Regions from separate parts of the Mesorhizobium sp. M0800 genome, predicted to be linked through region 2. Evidence: predicted binding sites of a transcription regulator. Region 2 holds the regulator's gene; the other holds the start of a gene.
The links. Region 2 encodes PhoB, which activates phosphate uptake and scavenging genes when phosphate is short. Its sites were predicted from a motif close to TGTCATNNANCTGTCAT; they were not measured.
Positions count from the first base shown of each region.

Region 1: the regulator PhoB is predicted to act here: its motif matches at 2,005-2,021, upstream of NKI18_RS12165 (RNA degradosome polyphosphate kinase).

Region 1 covers NZ_JAMYOZ010000007.1:170,448-174,659, reverse strand. The annotation lists gene NKI18_RS12180 (TIGR02117 family protein) at 1-437, shown strand, start outside; gene NKI18_RS12175 (FAD-dependent monooxygenase) at 465-1,679, opposite strand; gene NKI18_RS12170 (zinc-finger domain-containing protein) at 1,699-1,944, opposite strand; gene NKI18_RS12165 (RNA degradosome polyphosphate kinase) at 2,094-4,212, shown strand, end outside.
Region 2 covers NZ_JAMYOZ010000025.1:80,181-84,392, forward strand. The annotation lists gene pstB (phosphate ABC transporter ATP-binding protein PstB) at 1-768, shown strand, start outside; gene phoU (phosphate signaling complex protein PhoU) at 801-1,508, shown strand; gene phoB (phosphate regulon transcriptional regulator PhoB) at 1,525-2,214, shown strand; gene NKI18_RS24565 (ROK family protein) at 2,224-3,468, opposite strand; gene xylF (D-xylose ABC transporter substrate-binding protein) at 3,755-4,212, shown strand, end outside.

The DNA of each region.
Region 1 (4,212 bases), on a different contig from region 2:
CGGCGGAGGTCCGCTACATCGTCTTCGGCTGGGGCGGCCGCGCCTTCTATCTGGAGACGCCGACCTGGTCGGAGCTGAAGGCGGTGCCGGTGATGAAGGCGCTGACGGTCGATGGCTCGGCAATGCATGTCGACATTTCCGTTGACATCGCCGAGCCGCATCGCGACGTCGCTGGCTTCGACATCGGCGAGGAGCGGTTTACGGCGCTGCTCGATTACGTTGCGGCAAGCTTCCGGCAGGGGCCGAACGGGGCCATCCCGATCGAGAGTGCGGCCTATTCCCGCTTCGATCGGTTCTTCGAAGCCAATGGTCATTTCAACGCGCTGATCGGCTGCAACACCTGGACGGCGGCGGCACTGCGCACGGCCGGGCTGCGCACCGGCTGGTGGAATCCGCTGCCGGCCTCGCTCGGCCTGTCGATGCGGCTTTACAATTGACAAGGCGACTTAGGACCGCCGAGCGTCCTACGCCCACCAACCATAGAGCCAGTCGAGATCGGCGGCGAGCTTTTCGGGCGAGCGCATCGCCAGGAACAGGTTGCGGGCCATCGCCACCGGCCCGGCCGCATGCCAGGCGAGGCGGTTGATGGCGCCGCGGCGGGCGACCTGGGCGACGCGCGGCCGCCGCGCCTGTTCCCAGGCGACAAGCGCCCCCTCAAGATCGGCTGTGGAGGCTGCAACGAAGCCGGCAAGCGTCGCCGCGTCCTCGATCGCCATCGCCGCGCCCTGTGCGGCAAACGGCGTCATCGCATGCGCCGCATCGCCGATCAGGGCGATGCCTTCCGGCGTCGTCCACCGCCGCTGCTCGACGGTGTGGATCGGCCATGCCATCCACGGCGCGGCCTCGCTCGCCAGACGGACCAGCGCCGGCGCAGTGCCGCGCATGGCGCTGGCGAGGCTGGCGGGGTCGGCATGCCCCGACCAGCCCTCGGCGATGCGCTCGTCCTTGGTGAAGGCCGCGAGGTTGAAGGCAGTGCCACGGCTGACCGGATAGGCGACCATATGGAAGCCGGAATAGAGGAATGCAGTAACACAATCGGGCGCACCGATCGCCGCAAAGGCTTGTCCGGCGAGGCTGTCGGCGGCCACCGTGGCGCGCCAGGCAAGCTCGCCCGAAAACCGGCTTCTCCGGAAATCGGCTGCCTTGCGGGCCAGTTTTTCTCGCACCGACGACCAGACGCCATCGGCGCCGATCAGCAGACAGCCAGCCTCGACCGTTTCGCCATCAGCCGATGCAGTAACGGCAACACCTTTCGGTCCGGCTGCGATGTTGGTCACCCGCGCGCCGGCGATTAGATCGATACCGGGCTGCTCCGAAACTCGTGCCATCAGCGCTGACTGCAGATCGGCGCGGTGGGCGACGAGATAGGGTGCTCCCCAGCGCGTTTCGGCCGCCTGGCCAAGCGGTACGCGCGCCAGCTTGCGCAGCGTGGCGGCATCCTTGAGCACGACCGCCTCCGGCCGCACCGCCGTCGCCAGCAGCCGATCGAGTACGCCGAGTTGCCGTAGGATGCGCGTCGCGTTGGGCGAAAGCTGGATACCGGCGCCGCCAGCCTCGAGGTGCTGTGCCTGTTCGAACAGTTTTATCCGGTAGCCGCGCTCGGCGAAGGCCAGTGCCGCGGTCAGCCCGGCGACGCCCGCCCCGGCGATGACCACCTGCCGGGACTGCGTTTCCTGCATCAGGTTTGTCGCGGAAGAATCAGGCGGCCTGGTCGATATAAAGGCAGCCCGGCGGCACCGTTTCCAATGCCTTCAGCTTCGGCGAATAGCGATAGAGCGTCGAGCAATACGGGCAGACCTTTTCATTGTCGTCGCCCATGTCGAGAAATACATGCGGGTGGTCGAAAGGCGGATTGGCGCCGGTGCACATGAATTCCTTGACGCCGATGTCGATTGCCGGATAGCCCGCATCGTTCTGGAAATGGGGAATGGAACCGCCTGCCATCGTCGTCTCCTGATCTTGTCGATTGCATCTGGATCATAACCCGTCTCTTTGCAAGATCGATGAAATGAAACTGTCGCAAAAGCCTGTCAGAGGATAAGTTAAGCCGGTTAAGGCTATGGTCGTCGAACGGTGTGGGAAGAGCGGAAACCATGAACGAACTGAAGCCGGTGCAGAACGAATTCATCACCGTCGAGGCGGCGAGCCGCGAAGGCGGCAATCCCGACCGCTTCGTCAATCGCGAGTTTTCCTGGCTGCAATTCAACCGGCGCGTGCTCGAAGAGTCGCTGAACGCCAATCATCCGCTGCTCGAGCGTGTTCGCTTCCTGTCGATATCGGCCGCCAACCTCGACGAGTTCTTCATGGTTCGCGTTGCGGGTCTTGCCGGCCAGGTGCGCGAGGGCATCGTGCTGAAGAGCCCGGACGGACGCACGCCCGAGCAGCAGCTTGAACAATTGCTGCGCGAGGTCGAGCGCCTGCAGGAGGACCAGCAGAAAAGCCTTTCGGCGCTGATGCTGCTGCTCGACAAGGAAGGCATCGAGAGCATCACCCGCGATGCACTGAGCAAGGACGAGAAGATCTGGCTTGAGGACCATTTCCAGGAGCAGGTATTTCCGGTGCTGACGCCGCTGTCGATCGACCCGGCGCATCCGTTCCCGTTCATTCCCAATCTCGGTTTCTCGATGGCGTTGCAATTGCGCCACCGTAAGAACGGCGAGGAAATGAGCGCGCTTTTGCGCCTGCCGGTGGCGCTGAGGCGCTTCATCCGCTTGCCGGATCGCAAGCGCCATGTCCGCTTCATCCCGCTCGAGGAGGCGGTCGGTCTTTATATCGGCAAGCTGTTCCCGGGCTACGAGGTCAAGGGTTCCGGCACGTTCCGTATCATCCGCGACAGCGATATCGAGGTCGAGGAAGAGTCCGAGGATCTGGTGCGCCTGTTCGAGACGGCGCTGAAGCGCCGCCGCCGCGGCTCGGTTATCCGGATCGAATTCGACCGGCTGATGCCGCCCGAACTGCGCGACTTCGTCGCCGGCGAGCTTGGCGTTTCGGCAAGCCGGATCAGCGTGCTCACCGGTCCGCTGGCGCTCAGCCAGATCTCGGAGATCGTCGCCGTCGCCCGCGACGATCTGAAGTTCACGCCCTACAATCCGCGCTTCCCCGAGCGCATCCGCGAGCATGGCGGCGATTGCTTTGCCGCGATCCGCGAGAAGGACATCATCGTCCACCACCCTTACGAATCCTTCGACGTGGTGGTGCAGTTCCTGCGTCAGGCGATGGCCGATCCGGAAGTGGTGGCGATCAAGCAGACGCTCTATCGCACCTCCAACGACAGCCCGATCGTACGCGCTTTGGTCGACGCCGCCGAGGCCGGCAAGTCGGTGACCGCGCTGGTCGAGCTCAAGGCGCGTTTCGACGAAGAAGCCAACATCCGCTGGGCCCGCGACCTCGAGCGAGCCGGCGTCCAGGTCGTCTTCGGCTTCCTCGAACTGAAGACCCATTCGAAAATGTCGCTGGTCGTGCGCCGCGAGGATGGCAGGCTGCGCAATTACGTGCATCTCGGCACCGGCAACTACCACCCGGTCACCGCGCGCATCTACACCGACCTGTCCTTCTTCACCACCGCCCCGACGATCGCGCGCGATGTCGCCCAGCTGTTCAACTTCATCACCGGCTATGCCGAACCGGCCGAGCAGATGCGGCTGGCCATATCGCCGTTCACGCTGCGCGACCGCATCCTCAAGCACATTTCGGACGAGATCAGCCACGCGCTGGAGGGCAGGCCCGCCCGCATCTGGATGAAGATGAACGCCTTGGTCGATCCGATCGTCATCGATGCCCTCTATGATGCCAGCCGCGCCGGCGTCGAGATCGATCTCGTCGTGCGCGGCATCTGCTGCCTGAGGCCGCAGGTGCCCGGCCTGTCGGAGAACATAAGGGTGAAATCGATCGTCGGCCGCTTCCTCGAGCACAGCCGCATCTACTGCTTCGGCAACGGCCACGGCCTGCCCTCGGACGGGGCGATCGTCTACATCTCCTCGGCCGATTTGATGCCGCGCAATCTCGACCGCCGTGTCGAGACCATGGTGCCGATCACCAATCCAACTGTGCACGAACAGGTGCTCGGCCAGATCATGCTCGGCAACATCATGGACAACCAGCAAAGTTTCGACGTATTGGCTGACGGAACCTCCCGGCGCGTCGTGCTGGAGGAGGGCGAGGAACCGTTCAACGCGCAGGAATATTTCATGACCAATCCGAGCCTGTCCGGAC
Region 2 (4,212 bases):
GAAACGGTCGCCGAGAAGACGAAGATCGAGGTCAAGAATCTCAACTTCTACTACGGCCAGAGCAAGGCGCTGAAGGACATCAGCCTGTCGCTGCCTGAGCGCAGTGTCACGGCCTTCATCGGCCCTTCGGGCTGCGGGAAATCGACGCTGCTGCGTGTGTTCAACCGCATCTATGAGCTCTACCCAAAACAGACGGCCGAGGGCCAGGTGCTGCTCGACGGCAAGAACATTCTCGACCGGTCGCAGGATCTCAACCTCCTCAGGACCAAGATCGGCATGGTGTTCCAGAAGCCGACGCCGTTCCCGATGTCGATCTACGAGAACATCGCCTTCGGCGTCAGGCTCTACGAGAACCTCGGCAAGTCCGAGATGGACGGCCGCGTCGAACAGGCGTTGAAGCGCGCCGCGCTGTGGAGCGAGGTCAAGGACAAGCTCAACGCCAGCGGCTTGAGCCTGTCCGGCGGCCAGCAGCAGCGGCTCTGTATCGCCCGCACCGTGGCCGTGAAGCCGGAAGTCATTCTGCTCGACGAACCGGCTTCGGCCCTCGACCCGCTGTCGACTGCCAAGATCGAGGAACTGATCGACGAATTGCAAGCCGACTACACGATCGTCATCGTCACCCACAACATGCAGCAGGCGGCGCGTGTGTCGCGCCAGACCGCCTTCATGTATCTGGGTGAACTGGTCGAGTTCGACCGGACCGAGAAGATCTTCACGTCGCCCCGCGAGAAGCGCACGCAGGACTACATCACTGGCCGCTTCGGCTGAGCCGTTCCGATCATGCATATGAGGACAGGACCATGGGCGAACACACAGTCGCTTCTTTCGACGAGGATCTCGAGCAGATCAGCAAGCTGATCCGCGACATGGCCGACCTCGCCGGTTCGATGGTCGGCGGGGCGACCAAGGCCCTGTTGAATTCCGACAACGTGCTGGCGCAACGCGTCGTTTCCGACGACGCCATCATGGATGCGCGTCAACGCGAACTGGACGACCGCGCCATCACCCTGATCGCCAAACGCCAGCCGATGGCCCACGATCTTCGCCATGTGGTCGGAGCGATCCGCATGGCGGGCGACCTCGAACGCATCGGCGACCTTGCCAAGAATATCGCCAAGCGCGTGAGTGCGGTCGGCCTCAGCGCCACGCCGCGGGACCTGTCGCATTCCATCGACGCGATGGCGCAGCTGGTTCTCATCCAGGTGCAGGGTGTCATCGAGGAATATGCTGCAGGCGATGCGGCCGCGTTGGCCAAGCTGCGTGCCGCCGACGAGCGCATCGACGTCAAATACACGTCCGTGTTCCGCGAGCTCTTGACCTACATGATGGAAGATCCGCGCAACATCACCGCTTGCACGCACCTGCTGTTCTGCGCCAAGAATCTGGAGCGGATCGGCGACCATGTCACCAACATCGCCGAAAATGCGTATTATGTGCTGACCGGCGAGCAATTGCCGGTCAATCGTCCGAAGCAGGACGAAACGACAATGTCCGCACCGGTGACATGATGGGGGTGCCCAGCCGATGATCGCACCACGCATAATGGTGGTGGAGGACGAGGAGCCGTTGGGTGTGCTGCTCCGCTACAATCTCGAATCCGAAGGCTACCAGGTCGAGGTGGTGACACGCGGCGACGAAGCCGAGATCCGTTTGCAGGAGAATGTGCCCGACCTTTTGGTGCTCGACTGGATGATACCAGCGGTTTCCGGCATCGAGCTCTGTCGTCGGTTGCGGGTGCGCCCCGAAACCGAGCGGCTGCCGATCATCATGCTGACCGCGCGCGGCGAGGAGAGCGACCGGGTGCGCGGTCTTTCGACCGGCGCCGACGACTATCTGGTGAAACCGTTTTCGACACCAGAATTCATGGCCAGGGTCAAGGCGCTGCTGCGGCGCGCCAAGCCGGAAGTGCTGTCCAGCGTGCTGAAGGTCGGCGACATCGTGCTCGATCGCGAATCGCACAGGGTCTATCGCAAGAAGAGCGAAATCAGGCTCGGGCCGACCGAATTCCGGCTGCTCGAGTTCATGATGCGGCATCCGGGCCGTGTCTTCTCGCGCAGCCAGTTACTCGATAATGTCTGGGGCGAGACAATCTACATCGACGAACGCACCGTCGACGTGCATGTCGGGCGGCTGCGCAAAGCCGTCAACAACGGCCGGATGCCGGATGTCATCCGCACCATCCGCGGTGCCGGCTATGCGATCAGGGAAGATTGACCCGCCTGGTCAGGCTACGTTCTTTCTGACGCTGGGCCTCATTTGCGCGCCCGGCGCGAAAATCTCCTGGTCGACGAAGCTTAACGCCCGCATCGCGCAGCCTTCGCGGATCAGCGGCAATTCGTTCGGCTCTGTATCGAAGGAGATCGAGCCTGAATGCTGACCGCCGGCGGTCTGGGCGATTGCCTTCCGCAAGGCCGGCTCGATCAGATCGAAGGCGGCGGCACTGGCGCCGACCATCGCGACCGGTGCCGGATCGATCAGCGCGAACAGCGAGCCGAGACCGAAACCCAGCGCCTCGCCGGCCTTGCGGTAGGCCTCGCGTTCCGGCCCATCTTTCTCGCGCGCCCGAGCCGCCAGTGCTCGCATGTCGGCGTCGCTGACGTCGGCGACCGGTTCGCTGTCGTCGCTCATCTGCCTGGCGTTGCGCCAGATGGCGTAGTTGCCGGCATAGGCCTCGATGCAGCCGCGCCGCCCGCAACGGCAGAGCGCGCCGCCCGGACGATGGATCATGTGGCCAAATTCGCCGCCCGAGGAATGCGTCCCGGTGAACAGTTCGCCCTTCAGCACCAGCCCCATGCCGATGCCATGCGAAAGCAGGATGGCGATGAAGTCGTCGCGATAGCGATCCGGATTGCGCCAGCGCAAAGCCACCGCCATCATGTTGCAGTCGTTCTCCACCGTTGCCGGGATGCCGAATTCGCCCTCCAGCATGTCGGCAAAGGCGATGTCGGTCTGCGGCGTGATCGGCGACCACAGCATGGCGCGTGCAGGGGAGTCGGTAATGCCCTGAATCGCCAGGGCGATGCGGGCGACACTGCGGACGTCAAGGTCTGGATCCTGCAGCCGGCGCCGGACGATGGCCATGCATTCACGGATCAGCTCGTCGCGCGGCATGGTCAGCGTGTCCAGCCGGCGCTGTTCCTCGGCGACCACCTGTCCCGTATAGTCGATAATGGCGGCCGACAGGAAATTCAGCGACAACACCACGGTCAGCACCGCCGCCGCTTCCGGGTTGAGGGCGAGGCCGACCTGCGGACGACCGCGTTTCAACGAAACGGGCTCACTTGCCTTGCTCTCGGCGAGGATGCCTTCCCGTATCAGGTCGGAAGAGATCGCCGATATGGTCGAATGACTGAGGCCGGTGGTAGCTGCGATCTCAGTACGCGATGGCTGGCCGGCCCGGCGCACCGCCGAGATCACCATCGCCCGGTTGCGCCGGCGCAAATCGTCATGGCGGATTCCGACCGACATTGTTTTGCTTTCCTCCCGGTTGCCGCGGCCGCTCATGAACCGGAAGCCGTCGGTAATGTCCGACAAATAGTGTCGGATGCAGGCAAATAGTGTCAGATGCAGGTGGCGCTGTCATCGTTTATTCCGACGCTCGAAAAAACTCGCAGAGTCATCAAAATCCATCAGAATCGATGTTGACAGCAGCCGGAGATCGGGCCAGTATTTTTTCGAGGCTCGAAAAAATTAGAGCTTCTAAGCTGGTCTTTGAGCCAATTGGTCACGCCGTACGCGGCGCAGGGAGGATATGATGAAGAAATTCACGACCGCCATTCTGGCGGGTGTCGCCATGACGCTGGCGCTGGCGTCGGCGGCGCAGGCTAAAGACAAGGTCATCGGCGTTTCCTGGTCGAACTTCCAGGAAGAGCGCTGGAAGACAGACGAGGCCGCAATGAAGGCGGCCATCGAGGCCGCAGGCGACAAGTATATTTCCGCCGACGCACAGTCCAACCCCGGCAAGCAGCTCACCGACGTCGAGAGCCTGATCTCGCAGGGCGCCAACGCACTGATCATCCTGGCGCAGGACGCCTCGGCCATCGGGCCGGCCGTGCAGAAGGCACTGGACGAAGGCATCCCGGTCGTCGGCTATGACCGGCTGATCGAGAACAAGGACGTGTTCTATCTGACCTTCGACAACAAGGAAGTCGGCCGCATGGAGGCCCGCGAAGTCTTCAAGGTGAAGCCGGAAGGCAACTACGTCTTCATCAA